Regions from separate parts of the Dorea sp. genome, predicted to be linked through region 1. Evidence: riboswitches for the same ligand, from Rfam matches in the RefSeq annotation. Region 1 holds a riboswitch; each other region holds the start of a gene.
What was found. A riboswitch is a leader RNA that binds a small molecule or an ion and turns the genes downstream of it on or off. The one in region 1 is predicted to bind cyclic di-GMP.
Positions count from the first base shown of each region.

Region 2: it holds a riboswitch for cyclic di-GMP, as region 1 does, so the genes downstream of both, ACWJAF_RS03105 (TetR/AcrR family transcriptional regulator) here and ACWJAF_RS02045 (hypothetical protein) in region 1, are expected to answer to the same signal.
Region 3: it holds a riboswitch for cyclic di-GMP, as region 1 does, so the genes downstream of both, ACWJAF_RS03535 (hybrid sensor histidine kinase/response regulator) here and ACWJAF_RS02045 (hypothetical protein) in region 1, are expected to answer to the same signal.

Region 1 is NZ_CDRRQK010000003.1:17,106-24,521, forward strand. Features, by position in the region: gene ACWJAF_RS02025 (phenylacetate--CoA ligase family protein) at 1-1,081, opposite strand, end outside; gene ACWJAF_RS02030 (indolepyruvate oxidoreductase subunit beta) at 1,109-1,711, opposite strand; gene iorA (indolepyruvate ferredoxin oxidoreductase subunit alpha) at 1,704-3,527, opposite strand; gene ACWJAF_RS02040 (LytR/AlgR family response regulator transcription factor) at 3,729-4,445, shown strand; cyclic di-GMP riboswitch class I at 4,448-4,540, shown strand; gene ACWJAF_RS02045 (hypothetical protein) at 4,769-4,978, shown strand; gene ACWJAF_RS02050 (methylglyoxal synthase) at 4,984-5,460, shown strand; gene ACWJAF_RS02055 (sodium:solute symporter family transporter) at 5,669-7,198, shown strand; gene ACWJAF_RS02060 (2-isopropylmalate synthase) at 7,404-7,416, shown strand, end outside.
Region 2 is NZ_CDRRQK010000004.1:74,654-82,069, forward strand. Features, by position in the region: gene ACWJAF_RS03090 (Nramp family divalent metal transporter) at 98-1,360, opposite strand; gene ACWJAF_RS03095 (glycosyltransferase family 2 protein) at 1,478-2,536, opposite strand; gene ACWJAF_RS03100 (lipopolysaccharide biosynthesis protein) at 2,542-4,095, opposite strand; gene ACWJAF_RS03105 (TetR/AcrR family transcriptional regulator) at 4,248-4,895, opposite strand; cyclic di-GMP riboswitch class I at 4,984-5,060, opposite strand; gene ACWJAF_RS03110 (hypothetical protein) at 5,356-5,751, shown strand; gene ACWJAF_RS03115 (hypothetical protein) at 5,776-6,147, shown strand; gene ACWJAF_RS03120 (hypothetical protein) at 6,183-6,572, shown strand; gene ACWJAF_RS03125 (DUF4143 domain-containing protein) at 6,709-7,416, opposite strand, start outside.
Region 3 is NZ_CDRRQK010000005.1:8,231-15,646, forward strand. Features, by position in the region: gene ACWJAF_RS03520 (hypothetical protein) at 1-156, shown strand, start outside; gene ACWJAF_RS03525 (DUF4230 domain-containing protein) at 257-832, shown strand; gene ACWJAF_RS03530 (AIM24 family protein) at 853-1,665, shown strand; cyclic di-GMP riboswitch class I at 1,835-1,910, shown strand; gene ACWJAF_RS03535 (hybrid sensor histidine kinase/response regulator) at 2,116-4,323, shown strand; partial or broken gene ACWJAF_RS03540 (ABC transporter substrate-binding protein) at 4,494-4,919, shown strand; partial or broken gene ACWJAF_RS03545 (ABC transporter ATP-binding protein) at 5,100-5,684, shown strand; gene ACWJAF_RS03550 (Hpt domain-containing protein) at 5,859-6,215, shown strand; gene ACWJAF_RS03555 (D-alanyl-D-alanine carboxypeptidase family protein) at 6,448-7,416, shown strand, end outside.

The sequences.
Region 1 (7,416 bases):
TGGTCTCAACGTAGATACGCATCGTATCTTTGCCTTCCAGATGAGAGATACGGATCTGGTATTCGCTGGAAACCTCAGGGAATTCCTTTAAGATCTCTTCAATCTGGGCAGGGAATACATTGACACCCTTGATCTTCATCATATCATCCGTACGTCCCATGATCGGATCCAGACGAGGGAACTTACTTCCACAAGGACACTCTCCAGGGATGATGCGTGACAGATCGTGTGTACGGTAACGGATCAGAGGAGCCCCTTCTTTTACAAGTGTTGTGATGACAATCTCACCAAGCTCGCCATCCGGAAGGACCTTACCTGTGACAGGATCAATAATCTCAATGTAAATGTAATCATCCCAGTAATGCATACCGCAGTCATGCGAACAGCTGATACCGATACCTGGTCCGTAGATCTCAGTCAGGCCATAGATATCATAGATCTCGATACCAAGTTCCTCGGTGATACGTTTACGCATCTTTTCGCCCCAGCGCTCGGAACCGATGATACCTTTCTTAAGATGGAGCTTGTCTTTGATACCACGTTTTTCAATCTCTTCTGCAAGAAGCAGAGCATAAGAAGAAGTAGAACCAAGAACGGTAGTCTTCATATCCATCATCATCTGTAACTGCTTATCGGTATTACCAGGTCCCATAGGAACAACCATGGCACCAAGCTTTTCAGCACCTGCCTGGAATCCGATACCGGCGGTCCAGAGGCCATATCCCGGAGTAATCTGGATGCGGTCCATGTTTGTCATGCCGGCCATTTTATAACAGCGTTCGAACATAATTGCCCAGTCATCTACATCCTTAGCTGTGTAAGGGATGATGACCGGCAGTCCGGTCGTACCGGAAGAAGAGTGGATTCTTACGATTTTTTCTTCCGGAGCGGTCATAAGTCCGAGAGGATAAGCATTTCTTAGATCATCCTTCTCAGAAAATGGAAGCTTTTCAAAATCTTCCGCAGACTGGATGCTGCTGACTCCGGCTTCTTCTAATTTCTTCCCATAAAAGCTTTCGGCTTTTATAAGAGCCTGGATCTGTTGGTTTACTTGTGCAAGTTGTGTTTCTGTAATCTGCATATGGTCCATCCTTTCTGTGAGTAAATATTATTGGGTGCTATAATTTAATGCCTTCAGATTCATCTCGTGAAATTTCTCCGGCAATGTCTGTTTCATAATATCCTCAATCTCTTCAATCGTAAAACCCAAAACTCCCGTACGTATAGCAGCCCCTAAAAGCACCATGTTAAGTACTTTGGCAGAACCAATATCGGTACAGGCCTTTTCTGCATCAACCAATGTAAGATGTTCGACATTTTCCTTCAGATAATCCAGCATCTGCGGCGTGTCATAATCAGAACCGGATAAAGTGGCTGTGACAGGCTTGACAGCACGCGTACTGACAACTACATAGCCGTCCTTCTTAAGATAAGGAAGCATCCGGACTGTCTCCCCGGGTTCGAATCCAATGATCAGATCGGCAGTTCCGTTTTCGAGCATCGGAGAGTACAGGTTATCGCCCATGCGCAGGTGGCTGAATACACTTCCGCCGCGCTGTGCCATACCGATGGTCTCGGCACTCATAACCGGGATGTCTTTACTCATAGCGGCTGCTGCGAGAAGCTTGGAGGCAAGGACCGTTCCCTGTCCTCCGACACCGCAGAGAACGATGTTATGGTTATTATCCGTTGTATGAATCGTATTACTCATGAGAAGCACCTCCTGTTATCGCATGCACCGGACATACCTGGCTGCAAAGTCCGCATCCGGTACACATAGAACTATCAATACAGACCTTACCCTGATCAAGAACGATAGAAGGACATCCGAGCTCGAGGATACATTTTTTACATCCGATACAGTTATCCGGATTCACATGAAGCGGGGCATCCGGCCTGGTCACGGCGATACAAGGTGATTTGAAAATGATTGCCTTCACGCCAGGTTTTTTGGCCATCTTTTGTACACATAGAACAGAAGCCTCAAGTTCCAGTGGATTGACCGTTTCTACCTCTGTCACACCGATGCCGCGCAGCACCTGTTCGATATTAATTTTCTGGACGATTTCACCCATGACCGTGCGTCCGGTTCCCGGATGCTGCTGATGACCGGTCATAGCAGTCGTAGAGTTATCGAGCACGACCAGAACCATATTCGCCTGATTGTATACAGCGTTGACCACACCCGTGATCGCAGAAGCGAAGAAAGTGGAATCCCCGACGAATGCAAAGCAGGTGGTATCAGGCTCTATCTTTTCCACACCCTGTGCAATATTCAGTCCGGCACCCATACACAGACAGGTATCAACCATATCAAGCGGCATTGCATTTCCCAGAGTGTAACATCCGATATCACCGCAGAAAATCGTCTTCTGACCCTTCATTGCTTTCTTTACCGCATAGAAAGAAGCGCGGTGTGGACATCCGGCGCAAAGAACCGGTGGACGGACCGGAAGCTCCGGCGGTGTCGGAAGTGAAGAGGAACCAGCTTTTTCAAGACCAAGAAATGTATGTATATAGGAAGATACGCTGTCACGTGTATTTTCACCTGCACAGGCAGTGGTTCCGTCTAACTTGCCGGTGATCTTTGTTGGCAGATGGTATTTCCCGCAGATATAAGTTAATTCCTGCTCGATTACCGGATCAAGCTCTTCAAGACAGAGAACCTCATCAAGACCCGTCAGGAATTCGACAGCCAGCTTCTCAGGAAATGGATATGGAGTAGATACTTTCAGATGTCTTACCATATCGGTTTCCTGAAGTGTCTCCATTGCATAAGTATAACTGATGCCGGCAGAAGCAATTCCCTTCTTGGAATCCTTCCAGGTATCGCAGGCCGGGATGATTTTGTTTTTATCATAAGAAGAAAATACGTCGGATAATTCCACATTTCTTGCTACAATTTTTTGATGATTCATAAATGAAAGTTTAGGGAAGATTACCCAGCGTTTCGAATCTTTGATGAACCCTTCCGGTGTATGTACGGTATATTCGCTCTCATCCTTGATATCGATGGAAGCATAGCCATGACAGACACGGGTAGTAGGGCGTAAGAATACCGGTGTGCCATATTTTTCCGAATATTCGAAGGCCTCCTGGATCATCTCATAGGCTTCCTGCGCGGAAGAAGGATCAAAGCAAGGAAGCTTTGAAAATGCGGCAAAATGTCTTGTATCCTGTTCCGTCTGTGAAGAGATCGGTCCCGGATCATCTGCGACGAGAACGACCATACCGCCTTTGATACCGACATATTCCAGACTCATCAACGGGTCGGATGCAACATTTAACCCGACCTGCTTCATCGTAACAAGGGATCTGGCACCGGCATAAGCGGCACCTGCGGCGAGTTCCATGGCTGCTTTTTCATTGACAGACCATTCCACATAGACATCGTCAGGACGGTGCTTTGCGATAGTTTCAAGCACTTCTGTAGAAGGTGTACCTGGGTAACCGGCGACCACATTTACCCCTGAAGCGACAGCTCCAAGAGCGATGGCAGCATTACCCATTAAAAATTCTTTATGCATAATTTCACCTCGAATGTGTATATTTTTTCATAAATGTAGTATAGTATGTTATGAGAGGAATTTCAATGATAAGAGGAGCATTTGCGAAATTCCGGAAAACCATTCGACATATGAAGAAATATTCTTGAAATTGTCGACATGAGTTGTTATAATATATTGCGTTTTGGGAGAAAGTGCAAGAAGATAAAGGTGGGAAAGCGGATGAGAAGAATAGTCATCTGTGAAGATGTAGAAATTCAGCGCGAGATGCTGAAAGAAATTTTAACCTCATATTTCGAAGAAATTAATGAAGAAGTGATGATCCTGACCTATGATTCCGGGGAATCACTGGTTGCGGATATTGAAGAAGAGTACGTGGAAGCCGAACTGATCCTTCTGGACATCTACATGAAGAAATTGAATGGAATGGAGACCGCGAAGAAACTTCGTGATCTGAACTGCAACGCACCGATCGTGTTCCTGACCGCATCACCGGATTTTGCGGTGGAAAGCTATGACGTGCAGGCAGCAGGATATCTTTTAAAACCATTCGAAGAAGACAAATTGAAAAATCTCCTGAATCACATTTTAAAAGTAGACTTAAAGCGCAGAGTCGTAATCAAAGAACGGAGGCAGTACCGTTATCCGTATATAGACGACATCTTATATATGGAAAGCGACCGTCATTATGTGACGATACATATTGCAGACGGGACAGAGATCGTGACTGCCGAAAAGTTAAAATCTCTGGAAGAGAAGATGGACGAACCAAGGTTCCTCCACTGCCATCAGAGCTATCTGGTCAATATGGACTACATAAAAGATGTGAAAGATGATTTTATATTAAAAGACGATACGATCATCCCAATCCGTGTCCGCGGAAGACGGGAAATGATCGAGGCATATTACAATTATTTTGTGAAACATAATAAGATGTAATGAAAAAACAAAGGCAAACTTGCCGAAAGACAGGGACGCAAAGGCATAGGGGCGAAGGATTGTAATAATGGAATCTATACCAGCCGGTTGCTTCCGACATTGCACTGAGAAATATGATAAGAACAAGAAAGATGAACTGTTTGATGATTTAATATATAACAGTTCATCTTTTTTATACCAAAATATGTAAATTTTTCGTTTACAGGTTGATATTCCTTGTTACAACTGCTAAAATTATAAGGAAAGACTTTACTGCGTTAAAATATGAAATGCAGGAAATCTAAAAATAATGCATGTTAACGCAGGTGAAAGAAGGGGGACGGATGAAGATTAAAATACAGGCAGTGAGTTTCTGGAGTATCGGGGTCACGATTGTGCTGGCGTTGCTTTTTATCCTGATTTCAATTCGGGGCCGGAAAGAATTCCAGGTGATGAAATGGATGTCGTTTCTTTTAAGAGCACCATGCGTTCGAAAGGAGCTGCCAATGGCAGGTCCTCTGCATGTAAAAAGAAGAATAACAGAAAGGAGCTGAATGCTATGTTAAATGAAAATTATGTAACATTTGAGATAGGAAAAGCAAAACATATCGCACTGGTTGCCCATGACGGTAAGAAAAAGGAACTGATTGAGTGGTGTGATAAGAATAAAGAGATTTTAAAAGGACATTTCCTTTGCGGTACAGGTACAACTGCACGTCTGATCGCCGAGAAGACAGGACTTCCGGTAAAAGGATACAACAGTGGTCCACTTGGTGGAGACCAGCAGGTCGGTGCTAAGATTGTAGAAGGTCAGATCGACTTCATGATCTTCCTCTGGGACCCGTTAGAGGCGCAGCCACACGACCCGGATGTAAGAGCGTTATCCCGTATTGCCGTTCTTTACGATATCCCTACAGCTAATAATCTTGCAACAGCAGATTTCATGCTGAAGTCTGAATTTATGAATTCTACATATGAAAGAAAGGTAGAGAACTTTAATAAGACCATTCAGGACAGAGTGGAGAAGATGAAATAGAAGCCATAGAGCAGCTGCGTATTCCGTAAAAAAAGGAATCGCAGCTGTTTTTTGGCTTTTTTTATATTTCTGCAAAATAAGATTGACATACTGTAACATCTGTGCTATTCTAACACTACAAACTTTAACGCTTTAAAGCGCAACGCTTTAAAGCGGATTAGCAAAGTAACAAGTAAAAAAGAAATGAGGAAAGTAGAGGAGAAAGGTTATGGCGATGAAATTATTGATGCTGGTGATATTTTTTGCAATTATGGTATCGGTTGGCATCTATGCAAGAAAGCATGCGACAAGTGTAGACGGTTATGTGTTAGGGGGGAGATCGGTAGGCCCGTGGCTTACGGCATTTGCGTATGGTACGTCATACTTCTCTGCGGTTGTATTTGTAGGATATGCAGGACAGTTCGGATGGAAATACGGTCTTGCGTCGACATGGATCGGAATCGGAAATGCGATCATCGGAAGTCTGCTGGCATGGGTGGTACTTGGAAGACGTACCAAGGTAATGACGCAGCATCTGAATTCCAAGACAATGCCGGATTTCTTCGGTGAGAGATATGGAAGTAAGGCGCTGAAGATTACGGCTTCAGCGATCGTATTCATATTCCTGGTGCCGTATACAGCTTCTGTATACAATGGATTGTCAAGATTGTTTGGAATGGCATTTAACATTCCTTATAAATATTGCGTGATCGGTATGGCAGTATTTACAGGAATCTATGTTATCCTCGGTGGATATATGGCTACGGCGATCAATGATTTTATTCAGGGAATCATTATGCTGGGTGGCATTGTTGCAGTCATCCTGGCAGTGTTAAATGGTCAGGGCGGATTTATTCAGGCGATTAAGGCCATGGCAGAGATCCCAAGTGATGTGCCTGTGACAATGGGACAGCCGGGAGCATTTACTTCTTTCTTTGGACCGGATCCACTGAATCTTCTTGGAGTTGTCATCCTGACTTCTCTTGGAACATGGGGACTTCCACAGATGGTTGGTAAATTCTACGCAATCAAAGATGAAAAATCCATCAACACAGGAACCGTTATTTCTACATTGTTTGCAATCGTAATCTCCGGAGGATGTTACTTCCTTGGAGGATTCGGAAGACTGTTTGATGCAGCAGAATTACATGATGAAGCTGGAAACATGATTTTTGACGGAATCATTCCTCATATGTTATCAACACTTCCGGATATCCTGATCGGTATCGTAGTGGTACTGGTATTATCCGCATCCATGTCCACACTTGCGTCACTGGTTCTTACATCCAGCTCGACACTGACACTGGATTTCTTAAAGGATAACGTGATGAAAGACATGAGCGAGAAGAAACAGGTACGCACCATGCAGGTGATGGTAGTATTCTTCATTGTATTATCGGTAGTGATCGCAATGGATCCTCCGACCTTCATTGCACAGCTGATGGGTATCTCATGGGGCGCACTTGCGGGAGCATTCCTTGCACCGTTCATGTATGGTCTGTACTGGAAAGGTGTGACAAGAGCAGCTGTATGGGCAAGTTTTGCAGCTGGTGTCGGAATTACAGTTCTGAATCTGTTCTTCCACTTTATCGCATCCCCAATCAATGCGGGAGCAATTGCAATGGTTGCAGGAATGATTATTGTACCGGTTGTAAGCCTGATCACACCGAAGCTTCAGAAAGAGAAAGTAGATGAAATATTTACATGCTACGATGAAAAAGTTGTGATTACGAAAAAGCGTTCTCTGGAACAGAATTAAATATAATAATCTGAAAAATCGAACATATTAAAAAACATCAAGGGAAGTGATTAAATTTATCACTTCCCTTTTGTGTGTACATATGTTAGGATATAAAAGTATTAAAAATGAACAACGAAATTGATGATTATTATTCATGGAGAGAAAGAAATTTGTCGAAGTGATCACATTTAAAATATGGGGTAGAAAGAGAGGATATTGAATTATGAAGAATTATC
Region 2 (7,416 bases), on a different contig from region 1:
AAAGAGTACACAATTCTGTTTTTTTCAAAATCATGTACTCTTTCTTAACCCTTATATATGCAGAGAAAGCCCTTCCTCCCGAAACTTTTCCATATCCCTAATTCCACACCAACAACGCCACATTCAATCCTGTAACCACCACCGCAATCCCAAGCAACAGTGCATTCAGCTTCCGGCTGTTCGCATATTTTCCCATTACTTTCTTAGACGAGGTCAGATATATCTGCGTGAATATTGTAATCGGAAGCTGCACTGCCAGCAGCATCTGGGAATATACCAGTCCTTCAAATGGTGCCTTTATAAATAAGATTACGATTGCCGCCGGTATCATCGTCAGCAGGACGCCGCCTTTCGTTTCTTTCGTCTTGATATCATACGGCTGGTTAAAAATCCCTGAAAATATCGTTCCGCCTGCCATCCCTGCCGTAATACTCGATGAGATTCCAGCCAGAAGAAGTGCCAGTGCGAAGATTATTGTCGCTGCATTGCCCAGCAACGGTGCCAGCATCTTCCCTGCAACGGCAAGGTCATCCACCTGTCTTCCCGGCTGATATAATGTTGCCGCTGCCATCAGTATCATTGCACTGTTGATCGCCCAACCGATGATCATGGAGAATAATGTATCCTTGAATTCATACTTCAGCTGCTCCTGGATCACCGCATCATCTTCCAGATTCCATTGTCGGCTCTGAATGATCTCCGAATGCAGGAACAGATTATGCGGCATAACCACCGCACCAAGCACGCTTAATATAACCGGCATACTGTGCGCCGGAAATGACGGCTTCACCCATCCGACCACCGCAGCTCCCCAGTCAATCTTCGCAATCCCGACTTCAAATAAAAAGGAAAATCCAATCAATGACACGAATAAAATAATCAGCTTCTCAATTCTTTTATAAGCATTGGTAAATGCACAGCAAAGCACCAATATAAGTATGATCAGGCTTCCTATTTTAATTGGAATATGAAATAACATTTCCAATGCGATCGCCCCACCTAAGATCTCCGCCATCGCTGTTGCGATTGCCGCAATCATGGCTGTTAAAAGGATGATCGTCTTCAGAACTTTCGGTACATATCTGCTGGTTGCCTCCGACAGGCAAAGTCCCGTCGCAATCCCCAGATGCGCCGCATTATGCTGTAAAACGATCAGCATGAACGTCGATAGCGTAACCATCCACAACAACTCATATCCGAATCCGGATCCCGCCGCAATATTCGATGCCCAGTTTCCCGGATCGATAAAGCCTACCGTTACGAGAAGCCCCGGCCCCATGTACCGCAGGAAATTCAGTGGATTGTTTTTCTGTTGCTTCGTTACATGTTGTTTTGATTCTTTCCTGAACTGTCTATTCATCTATGAACTGACTCCTGTTTCTAAAATAGTAGTTAGTTGTAACTAACCACTATTTTACTAACAACTTTTTACTTTGTCAATTCATTATACGGACATCATTTCTCAATTATGCATATACTACTCCCGAAGCCCCGTATCCGACATTCTTTCATCAACCCGCAGCTCGATCAGCACTTTAATCCCCACAGACAGGATCAGGAACATATGAAGATTCATACACAATGAAAATCCCCGCATCATTATCTTCCATGCTCCGGACGACAGCCCTTTCATATCTTTTCCACACATCAGGTCCCGGAAAACTCTTTTTGCCAGCGGATCGTGTCCGTATTTTCTCAGTGTACGCCAGATGCTTCTCAAAGACCTTCCATGCTCTGTATGCTCCATCTTCGCATCGAAAAATGCCGCAAAGAATATCGTATAACGGACAATTCCCTCATACTCCGTCTTTTTCGTCCTTCTTAACACTTTCTCCATCTCATGCGCAATTCCAAGCCAGCATTCCCTGGATTTTGGATTATAATGGTGTGAAATGGACGACGTATTCTTCCTGTATACATATCCCCGGTCTTTTATAAATGCATAGCGGATCCCATGTGCATAACACTCCGTATTGAACATCTTATCTTCCGCATAGGCAAATTCTTTGAAGATAATCTGATTCTCTTTTAGAAAATCTGCACGGTATAACCGCCCCCATACATAAGAGAGGTTTCCTGGAGAAAAGAACCCCTCGAAGCGGAAGCTTTCCGACTCCCTGTCTTTATACGAATAGCTTTCATGACTGGCGGCCGCAAGAAGTCTTCCATTCCAGAGTCTCTCATAATTGCAGATCACAACATCTGCATCCGTCTGCTCTATCTTATGCACCATCTTTTCGATAATTGCCGGGCTTGAAAGGTAGTCATCCGAATCCAGAAACATCAGATATTCTCCCTTTGCTTCCTGCATTCCTCTGTTTCTGGCATGCGAAAGACTTGCCGTTTTTTCCTGATATACGGATATGTCCGGATATTTTTCTGCATAGGAAAGGCAGACCTCATAACTTCTGTCACGAGATCTGTTTTCCACCAGTATTAATTCCCAGTCTGTATACGTCTGTTTTATCACACTCTCCAACGCTTCTGGTAAATATTTTTCCACATTATGAACCGGTACAATAATTGATACTTTCATATCTATTATCCTTTTATCTTCCCTCTCACTTTTATCACAATCTTTTTCATCAGTTCAAATAACCGCTTCCACTCTTCTGACCGTCTGTATGCAAGCCACAAAAGCACATTTGGTACAACTACACAGACACACATACGGAAGATCAGATTCACAAATGCACCACCCCGAAAAATCATACAGCAATAGTTCGTACATAACCATACAAGGCCCATCACAACCAGATTCTTCCCATATGTCAGGAAGAACTCTGCCGGTGAACGTTCAAAGCTGTGCTTATATATAACATACGGTTCGATCCATACCGATGTTAATAACATACTGAAAATTGTTCCGAGAAATACACCCGTCACGCCAAGCCGTACCACCAAAGCAACTGATATTCCTAAGTTCAGCACTGCTTCCACAATCGCTTTATACCTGTCATTCCAGAAAAGTCCCATAGATTCCTTGAATATGGTCACCGACTTTTTCGCTCCGTTAATTGCAAAATTCACACACAACACCAGTACAACTTCCACCGGAAAAAGGTATTTCTTCCCAAATGCCAGCTCTACAAATGGATTCAGCATCTCAAACAGGCAGATTCCCGCCACACCATACATCCATTGCCCGATGAAGAATAACTGTAAAAATACCTGGTGCACTTTCTCTTTTTCTTCAGTGATCCCAAGATTTCCTACACTTGCCGCAACTCCCTGGAACGCCTGATCCAGCACCTGTCTCACTGATCCAATGATCAGGTAATAGTTCGAATAGATTCCTGCCGTGATCACACCTACAAATCCAGAGATCAGAAGGTTATCCGTATTATTTACAACAATGTTGCCAAGCTTATGCATCAACATTGCCATTACATTTTTAATAATATCCTGACGTTCTTCTTTTGGCAGCTTCTCCTTACATGATTCCCTCAGATATGGGAATAATTGATCTGCCTTCCGGGACATCGTCACATTTGCCGCAAATGTACAAAGCACTGCCATAATCAGAAACAGTATAAAATTCTTCGTCACCAGAAGGACAATCATCTGTAAAATGTCCTGCAAGATAAGAAATCCATTCTGATTCAACACCGTCAGGTAATTCATCTGGTGTGCATCCACCAGCGTCTTCTTATATATAAGAAGATACGATATCACTGAATTCATCAGATACAGCATATAGATCAGAATCAGATGATCCACATCCGGACGGTCCTTCATCAGTACATCCAGAAATGGAATCAGAGCCAGCCCCGTAACCAGCACGATTACAGCCGTCACCCGGTAAAATGACCGGAACATCCGCATCAGTATCTGCTGCCTCTTAATGTCCTTTCTCGCAATTGGTCCGTATAATGCATACGTGATCGCCGTTCCGACCCCCAGCTCCGACAATGACAGAATGTTCAGAATATCCGTAAACAGACCATTGATCCCGACATATCCTTCACTTAAAACTCTGGTAAATACAACCCTGGTAAGAAATCCCATCAGTATCGCCGACATACGCGCCACGATCGCTACCGATGTATTCATTACCGAATATTCTGTTCTGGTCTTTTGTTCCAACTTTCTCATTCCTTCCGTTCACTTTCATTCTATAAGTGTATACGACATAGATTTGGAAAGCAATACAGAATACCTGGAACTTGCGTTGGCAGTTTTATTACATATTTTACCACCTGCCAAACCTGATTCCAGAACATGTCTGAACACACAATCTTTTATATCTACGCTGTACATATATAAGACTCATCCCATACATCCACCTGTAACATATGAAACAGCAATGCAAATACTGACTGATACACGGTATGCGCTTTCAGATCCGTCTGCTTCATATACCCAAGATGCATCTTCACCGCTACCGACACCGTACTGTCAATAATATTTGACACCAGTACTTCCGGATCTGTCAGCTCTTTGATTCCGTAATCCTGTCCCATCTTCTCCATATATGTAACAAACTGGCTAAGCACACCTCTTCTGATCTCCAGAAATTCCTTCGTATACCGTGCGGACTGATAATATCTCCAGTAAAAAACTGTCTTCTCCGGGTCCTTCATAAGGAACTTCCAATATGCATTCCACATTATCCAGCAGCACTCTTCTGGATTACTCTCCATCTTTTTACGGAATTCACCATCTCCAAGAAGTTCTTCCACCAACTGCGCAACTTCTCTATCGATTTCAAGAAATGCATCTGCCATCAGGTCTCCCAGATTCTTATAACACTGATAAATATACGGATCCGAAAGATCACTTGTCTTTGATATCTTTCTGACCGTTACGCCTTCGATTCCTTCGTTCATAACAACCGTATACAACGCCCGGTGCAGCTTATTCTTTAATTCTTCTTTACTGTACTTTCTTACCATGTCTTTCTCCTTTCCGGCATGCGCCATCATTCCTCCCAGATTCTTTTTTTGCGAAAAAAAGCAAGAAGGAAAGATTTTACTCTTTTCATCTTGCAACTGGCTGACCCTGTACTGGCCCCTATAGCTTTGCGTCGCTATGTTTCCATAGCTTTGCCCCGATATGTTTTAGTATTTGCTAAATATCCATATATTATAAAACGCATAGAATTTTTATTCTATACGTTATAATCCGATTTTTCTTTGCATCTTATCATCAAAAATGCATTTTTTGAATCACTTTCATGTTACTCCTCTTTGTTATCACTTGCAAGCGTTTTTATCATTTTCTAAAAATAATTTTTGTAAAATTTAGCATTTGCTAAAGATTTTTCTTAAAATATTTACCGCAAAATCGACGATATCTCTTTATTTTTCGGGATTTTATGATAGAATAGGAACTGAAAAAAAGGAGGTAATATATATGGCGAAAATTTATGAAAAACCAGTTATTTCTATAGATACAGGACTTAGTGAAGGAGTTTATGCAGCCAGCGGGGCTACAGGAGGTTCATTAAACGTTACTTATATAGGTATTTGGGATCGCTGGAGCAGTGGCGGTGGAAAAGGTCTTGCCCAGCTTGACTGGAGTAATTTAAACGGAACTGTCACTGTTACTGTTACATTTAACGATACTGTTGATCAGGTTGAATATGCAACAACAGTTGATGGGGCAACTTGCTCAACAAGCGGTTCTAATGCGATTCTTACATTTAATACATCCAATGCACCTAGCTCTATCATGTTTGGTGTTCACATTGATCATGGTACAAGTATTGATAATCTGGATATCACTGGATTCACATATTCTGTACAATAGATTACACTGGAGGCTCGATTATATATGAAACAGTATTCAAAACCGATGATTTCAATTGATGCAGGAATGGCTGAAGGTGTGTATGCAGCCAGCGGTGCTGGTTCCAATGCAATAACAATTTCTGTTCCTACTGTTATTGCAGACTGGGGCGGTTCAGGACAGGCGACACTTACTCTGGATCTGAGTAATATGAACCCTTCTCAGTTAACTGTCATACTTACTTTTAATATGGATATTACCAGTGGATGGGGCGGTGGCGCCAGTGCTTCTGCTTCTGGCCATAATGTAACATTAAGCTGGTATAGTGCACCAGAAACTGCTGAAATTACGGTTCAGGCAAATGGTGATATTAACCAATTAAAATGCACTGGTTATTCTTACACAAATGCAAATTAATTAATATTTTTATTTAATTCAAGGGGGTAATTATTATGAGCAATTATTCAAAACCAATGATTTCAATTGATAATGGAATGGCAGAAGGTGTGTATGCAGCCAGTGGTGATGCTAGTAAAGGCTGTTATACAGCTAATGCCCATATTCACCAGACACCACAAAACGGTCGTGGCGATTACCGTATTCAGGTAAACGGAGTCCACAGTGCTGACCACTCAAACGAGGCGCAGATTTTAACTATCTCATTTAATCAAAATGTAACTTACCAATCATCGCAAGGAACTTTGCTTTCCGGCAACGGTACAAATACACTCAAAATCAGCTATAACTATCACCAGAATCCAAATGATGATATAGGATTGGGTGATCTCGTTGTTACTGCTGATACCGGACTTGCTATCACAGGCGTATCTATTACAGATTAATTGCCATTTGCAAATTCTTTTTAAGCCACAAAAAATACCAAGAAGCTGTCGCTAGCAAGTTCTATTGCATACTTTGACATGCATAGAACTTGCCAGCGACAGCTTCTATTATATATTTAAACATTTAAGACACACTCTAAAGCAATGGGGTCATATACAACGGAAGAAATACAATTCCATCTTCCTCCTTCAAGTCATTTTTATGAAGAACATACATCGTATTCAACTGCTCTGCATATTTATCCCTGCATTTTTTTAACGATGTCAATGTGTACTTTCCGCCGGATTTCACTTCAATTGGAGAGATGTTATGTCTGCTTGTGATTTTACTTTTCGCAATCAGGAAATCAATTTCCATTCTTAAGCTTGCATCGTCACGTGATGGATTGTAATAGAAATAAAGTTTATGTCCACTTGCAACAAGCATTTGCGCAACAATATTTTCTACAATCATTCCTTTATTTACTTCCAGCTTATCAAACAATAGTTTTCTGTAAATTTCTTCGCTCACGATTCCATTTTCATCAAAAGCATGGCTGATAAGCAGTCCTGTATCCGCCATATAACATTTCATCGTTACCCGGTCCATGTTTAACTTCAGTCCGATATTCGGTGCTGCCGAATTATAGCAGACATTCACGATCATCGCATCACTTAACCAGAAAATAGCATCCTCATATTCCCGGAATCTCGCTTCCTTTTTCAATGATGAAAGTTTAAACTTTTTATCATGCTTCTGAAGCTGTGACGGAATATTCTCAAAAATCTGTTCTACTTTCATCTCGTATCCCTGCGCATGTTTTACAATATCCGCCCGGTATAATTCCAGAATGTCTCTCTTCAC
Region 3 (7,416 bases), on a different contig from region 1:
GGATTAAAAGCCACGTGGGGATTATCGAAGTTACTTCTGACGGTGATATTCTTCCCTCTGATCTTAGTAGGAATGGTAGTTGGCGGACTGATCCATCTGGCGTTCCCGATTCTGATTATTGTAGGTATCGTATCATTGTTAAGCAGGAATTATTAATCAGGAAAAGCCACATAGAAGGTAAGGAAAAACGGATATAAAAGAGTACTTAACAGTAAGATGACAATAAAACGAACTACAAAAGAAAAGGGGGATGTCTGTGAAGACAAAGCTAAAAGTAATACTTGTGGTTATTCTTGCATTGGTTATCAGCATTGGTTCCATATCAGCGTATAAGTATATTATAACTCCAAAAGAGGAAAGTATCCCGCTGGAGACGACGCTTGAAGATGCGGCGGAGCTGACAACACAGAAGATGATCATCTCGGATGTATTCAAAAGCACGAAGGGAAACATTCCGCTGATCAACAAGAATAAAATCCTGGTACAGTATAAGACAACTGTGACCGCAGGGCTTGATGTGAAAGAAGCCCAGATAAAAGAGACCGATGATCAGATAAAAATTACGATTCCACATTGTACGATCAATGAGGATTCCATCAAGATCAAATCCAGTGACCTGAAGATCTATGATACGAATTTTGCAATTATGAGTATTGATAAGGAACAGATGCTGGAGATTGTCGGAGAGGCTGAGAAAAAAGCAAAAAAAAGAGCCGAATCCGATGAATACGGATTTCTTGAAAATGCAGATGAAAATGCAAAGAAGGTCATGAAGGGGATGTTTGAAAATGTAGCAGATGGCCGCAAGGTTATTGTAGAATTTCAAAAGTAAATAACAAGGAGGAAACCACAATGAGAATCGTGAATATGCAGAATGAAAACAGAAAATATATCAGTACAAAGGATAATTTCCACGTACTTGAGTACGAAAAAGATGCCAGCGTATCGCCGTTTAATGCAACGGATGAATTCTTCATGAGTAAGATGAATGTAAGAAGAAGACAGGTAGTAATCGATATCAATAAAGAGCATTCTGCAGTGATCCAGGCAGGTGCAATGCAGTGGATGGGCGGAGATGTAAGAGCTACGACAGGAGTAAAAGGTATCGGCGATCTGTTCGGCAAAGCAATCAAAGGTGCAGTGACAAAGGAAGCGGCAGTAAAGCCGGAATACGTTGGAGCCGGAATACTGGTGCTGGAGCCTACATATAAGTATATTATTCTGGAAGATGTATCTAAGTGGGGAGCAGAAGGAATGACGATCGAAGATGGCATGTTCCTTGCATGTGACGGGAACGTAAAAAGTAAAGTCGTAGCCAGAAAGAACGTATCGTCTGCGGTATTAGGTGGAGAAGGATTGTTCAACTTAAGTCTCCGTGGTAATGGTATCGTGGCGCTGGAAAGTAATGTGCCGGAAGAAGAATTGATCGAGATCGAACTTGAAAATGATGAGTTAAAGATTGATGGAAGTATGGCTGTATGCTGGTCTTCGAATCTTGAATTTACGGTAGAGAGAACAACGAAGACGCTGGTTGGTTCAGCGGTCAGCGGGGAAGGCCTGGTTAATGTATACAGAGGAACCGGAAGGGTACTGATGAGTCCGGTGGCTCTGACTGATTCCTTATATGATGCAACCAGCGAACTGGATGCAAAACCAGGAAGATAAATGATTATTGCTCACTGGTAGGAATTTTCTGAATTGAAAATTCCGTATGATGGGGTAATGGATGTGGATTTTGCCAATTTGAGTTAACTGACTTTATGCTGACTTTATTAACGCTCGTTCTTGACATGAATTTTAGGATAACGTTATAATAAAAGGCAGGAGAAAAGGAACATATTTACGGCAAAGCATCCGAAAGGTTGTGACGCAAAGCTATAGGACCTGTAAAATGGTAGCCAGTTGCAATAATAAATAGCAGGAAATGTTATAGTCGTCAAGTATCCGAAGGAAACCGCCGGTGGCGGTGGATGTAGGAGGTATGTCTATAGCATGGCCTGCTTTTTTTATCGGTATGCGTTCGGAAGAAAAATTGCCGGTGGCAGGTTTTCTGTATGATATAAAGGTTTTTGCATGGATATCAGAGGAGCGTAATTCCAGTTCTTGGAGGTGCACATGAGATTATCAATACGAAGAAAAAGACAACAACAGACAGAAGAATATAGACAAATGCAGATTGTTCAGGATGCGGTTGATGATGTGTTGGACAACATCTCGATACTGGATAACATTTCCAGTAAGGAGGAGTTAAATGAAGCGATGCCAAAGCTTCTGGCTTTCCTTGGAAAGTATTCGTTGTCAGACAGATCCTACATGTTTACATGGACAGAGGAAGACAGAAGCGTTATGAAGATGACGCATGAATGGTGTGCTGAGGGAGTTGAACCGACAATAGACAAGATGCAGAATGTGCGGATTGAGGATATGCCAAACTGGGCACCGCGGCTGCGGGCAGGAGAAGCAATCGTATCTGCGGACTGGGAAGAAGAGCGCAGGCAGACACCGGAAGAGTTTGAATTATTTGACGGACAGGATATTCATTCACTGATTGTGATCCCGATCCTTTCGAATAAGAAGTTAAATGGCTATATTGGATTCGACAATCCGGAGCAGAGTAAGACGGCACTTTCGCTGCGGCTTTTAAAAGCAGTGGGGGGTCACATCGGCGGTTTACAAGAGAATCTTCTTATGATGGAAGAGCAGGAAAGACAGAAAATAAAGCTTGAAAATGCACTGGCAGAGGCTACGCTAAACAGTGAGATCGTAGGATCAATCAGTAAAATCTACTGGCTGATCTACCGTATGGATCTGGTGCGGGGGACATACGACGAGGTGTCTTCCGGACAGGAGATGCACCGGCTGACGGGAAAAAGAGGGACAATCGCAGATGTATTTAAAAATGTAAGAGAAACGATCGTGGATGAGGAACATCAGGAACTTATGAGGGAATTCCTGGATACGTCTACACTGGCACTGCGCCTTAAGGATACGGAAAGCATTGCGGCAGAATACAGGGCTGCGAACGGATCGTGGCATCTGGGGCGGTTCATTGTAAAGAAGAGGGATAAGAACGGTGTAGTCACGAATGTATTATATGTTGTGTGCAAGATCGATAAGCAGAAACAGCTGGAGATTGAGTACAGGCAGAAACTTCTTGAGACTGCAGACGAAGCAAGGAGAGCGAATATCGCAAAGACTGATTTTCTGCGGAGAATGAGTCATGATATCCGGACACCGATCAACGGGATTCAGGGTATGATCGAGATTGCAGAGCATTATGCAGATGATAAAGACAAGCAAAAAGAGTGCCGGGAAAAAGTAAGAGAGGCAACGGGATTCCTTATGGAGATTGTGAACAGTGTCCTGGATATGAACAAGCTGGAATCCGGTGCGATCGAGCTTGAGCATGAGCCGTTTGACATTCTTAAAGTACTGGAAGAGACGAACAGTATTACAAAAATGAGTGCGCAGATGAAGGGGCTGACAGTGAACTTTAATCACAGTACCGTAGTCCACCGGCATGTAATCGGAAGTCCGGTGCATTTAAAACAGATCTTGCAGAATATTGCAGGAAATGCGGTGAAGTACAACCGGGAAGGCGGAGAGATACGGCTGTCCTGCGAGGAACTGAAAGGTGAAGAAAGGCAGGCCGTTTATTGCTTTCGGTGTACGGATACGGGACGCGGTATGAGCGAAGAATTCATCAAGCATGCGTTTGAACCATTTGCGCAGGAAGAACAAAGTGCGAGAACGGCATATATGGGAACCGGGCTTGGACTTGCCATTGCAAAACAGCTGACAGAGATGATGAATGGTAAGATCGAAGTAAAAAGTGTGGTAAATGTTGGGACAACATTTACGATTACGATACCGTTTGATCTTCATGTATCATATGAGGAAGAAGAACGGAAAGAAGAGGTCACAGGAACAGAACTGGCCGGCAAGAAAGTCCTTCTGGTAGAGGACAATGATCTGAATATGGAGATTGCGGAATTTCTTCTTGAAAAGGCAGGCATGGAAGTAACAAAAGCGCAGAACGGGGAGATTGCGGTCGAGATATTTAAGATATCGGAGGAAGGATATTTTGACGTTATTTTGATGGATGTCATGATGCCGGTGATGGACGGATTGACGGCAACGAAAAAAATAAGAGAGCTTGAAAGAAAGGATGCAAAAGTAATACCTGTCTTTGCGATGACAGCCAATACATTTGTCAGTGACCGGAAGAACTGCCGCGATGCGGGAATGAACGGGTATATACCGAAGCCTGTAAGTATCCAGACAATTACGGATACGCTGAACTGTGATGTGAATAAGTTGTAGAATGCAACGAATTTTGTAATTTTAAAATGCTTGCGTTATACTAAGAACAGTTCAATAAAAACCAGGGGAGCTTATGAAAGAAGCTGAGAGTAAGATCGTAACTTAGACCCTTGAACCTGTGTGGATAATGCCGGTGTAGGAAGTGTTTGTCGTAATAGGATAAAGTGAAGATGCCGGAAAGCCTGACTGGAAAAGGAAGGCGGGGGGACGGTATCGACAGCCCGAAGGGACTGGAAGGTAAGACATATTCTACATGGGAGTCTCCGATCGAGCAGGCAACACTGAAGACAGTTATGAAGGATGAAGGAGCAGATTTTGACAAGGTAAAACTGATTCCGAATAATATTACAGACGAGCCGGCAGCATTAAAGGCAAAACAGACAGATGCCATCTGGGTATTCTACGGATGGGGCGGCATCAATGCAGATATTGAAAATGTAGACTGTGATTACTGGAACTTTAAAGACATTGATCCGGTATTTGATTACTATACACCAGTTATTATTGCCAACAATGATTTCCTGAAAGATTCACCGGATACTGCGAAAGCATTCTTAGAGGCGACAGAAAAAGGATATGAGTATGCGATCGAGAATCCGAAGAAGGCAGCAGATCTCCTGATCAAGGGTGACGACACAGGATCCTTAAAAGGTTCTGAAGATCTGGTATATGCAAGCCAGGAATGGCTGTCAGAGCAGTATGTTGCAGATCAGGCAAAATGGGGCGTAATCGACGAGACAAGATGGAACAACTTCTATCAGTGGCTGCATGACAACGGACTTACAACACCGGAAGAGGGAAGGGTGCTTCTGAATGGGCAGGATATCACGTCCAGACCGGGAGAGATCAGTTACATGCTTCAGAAGGATCTTCTGTTCCTGCATAAGAAGATCATAGACAATGTGGCACTTCCATTGGTTCTTCACGGGATGAAGAAGAAAGAAGCAAGAGAAAAGGCGTCCGTATATTTTAAAGAATTCGGACTGGAAGGCACACAGTACCAGTATCCGTCGCAGTTATCCGGTGGAATGCGTCAGAGGGCCGCGCTGCTTCGGACATACCTTTCGTCTAAGGGAGTGGCACTTCTGGACGAACCGTTTAGTGCACTTGATACACTGACAAAGACTGCGATCCATAAGTGGTATCTGGATGTAATGCAGCATATTGATCTGGCAACACTTTTTATCACACATGATATTGATGAGGCAATTCTTTTATCTGACCGAATCTATATCCTGAATGGGAAACCAGGAGAGATAAAAGATGAGATCATTATAAAAGAAAAGAAGCCAAGGCCGGAGGATTTTTATCTGACAGATGCATTCCTGGCGTATAAAAGAGATATCATCGGAAGGTTATAAATTCCTGATCGAAAAATTCTATTTAAAAAATCTGTTAGCGTATGCTATAATGAGCTTTAGAATATAAGATGACCGGGAAAATGTGTGAAGTCTTGCAATACATATTTGGAAAATAGTATGGCAGAACGGCATTTCATGGGGCATATGAAGATTAGAGAGTAGGAGAAAAAGAATATGACAATACAGGAATGTTATGAAGCCATTGGCGGTAATTACGATGACGTATTAAAAAGAGTCCGCAGCGAAGCATTAATTCAGAGATTCACACTGAAGTTTCTTGCGGATAAGAGTTACCCACAGTTAAAAGAGTCACTCGAAGCAAAGAATTATGAAGATGCATTTCGTGGTGCGCATACATTAAAGGGTGTATGCCAGAACCTTTCGTTCGACCGCCTGTATGAGGTGAGCTGTGATCTGACAGAGCTTTTAAGAGACAGAACCGGTACACAGCCAGGAATTCTGGAAGCGATGGCAAAAGTTACGGAAGTGTATGAAGCGACAATTAAAGAGATTGAAAAGCTGGATCAGTAAAACTGGACAGGCAATCTTATTATTTATTATGTGAAATGTAAAAAATACCGGTGATTGTAAAATTGCCGGTATTTTTTGTTGCGCAGGTGTTACTGTATTATACGGAATTTTCTGAACTGAAAATTCCGTATGATACAGTAACGTTTAGGTATATCGGGCGGCATTGATTACAGACTTGAGATAATAGACAAGAAGGATTATAATATAGAGCAGAAAATGGAGGATAATACACATGTGGGGAAAAAAACGCATATCTGCCATGCTTATGGCAGTGATCGTAGGTGTGTCGGCGGGAATGTCGCAGACGGTTACCTATGCGGAACCAACGACAGATAATACTGCGGCGGCAACTGACGCAGCAACGCAGCAGGCACTGACACCGGAACAGCAGGCGCAGCAGGAGGAACAGAACGTATACAATATGGAAGTCCAGTCGAATGGCTGGGAGAACTGGCCGCAGGGACCTGGAACTTATGGAGAAGCAGCAATCGTGATGGATGCAGGAACGGGAAGTATCCTGTATGCAAAGAATATCGACGAACATGAATATCCGGCAAGTATCACAAAAGTGCTGACATCACTGGTTGCTTTTAAATATGGAAAGCTGACGGATAATGTAACCTTCAGTAACGACTGTATTTCTTTTATGCAGCCGGGAGATTCGTCTGTCGGATTAAAAGAGGGAAATGTCATTTCACTGGAGCAGGCACTGTATGCAACACTTCTGGCATCGGCAAATGAAGCAGCATATGCTGTAGCAGAAAATGTCGGAACGAATGCCGGACATGATTACAACTGGTTCATCGAACAGATGAATGAGGAATGTAAAAAGCTTGGAGGCAATAATTCTAATTTTGTGAATGCCAATGGATTGCATGATGACAATCATTATACCTGTGCAAGAGATATGGCGCTGATCGGACGTGAAGTGTGGAGATACCCGGAATTTACAAAGATCTGCCAGAACCAGAGTTATACGATTCCGGCAACCGCGACGACGGAAGAGCATGTATTTGCCCAGCATCATAAGATGCTGATCGATGTAAATAAGAATTATTATGAATATGCCGTAGCAGGAAAGACCGGATATACATCCAATGCATTATCCACATTGATCACGATGGCTGATAATGGCAATATGAAACTGGTATGTGTAGTATTAAGAACACATGGGGTACACATTTATACAGATACAAGAGAA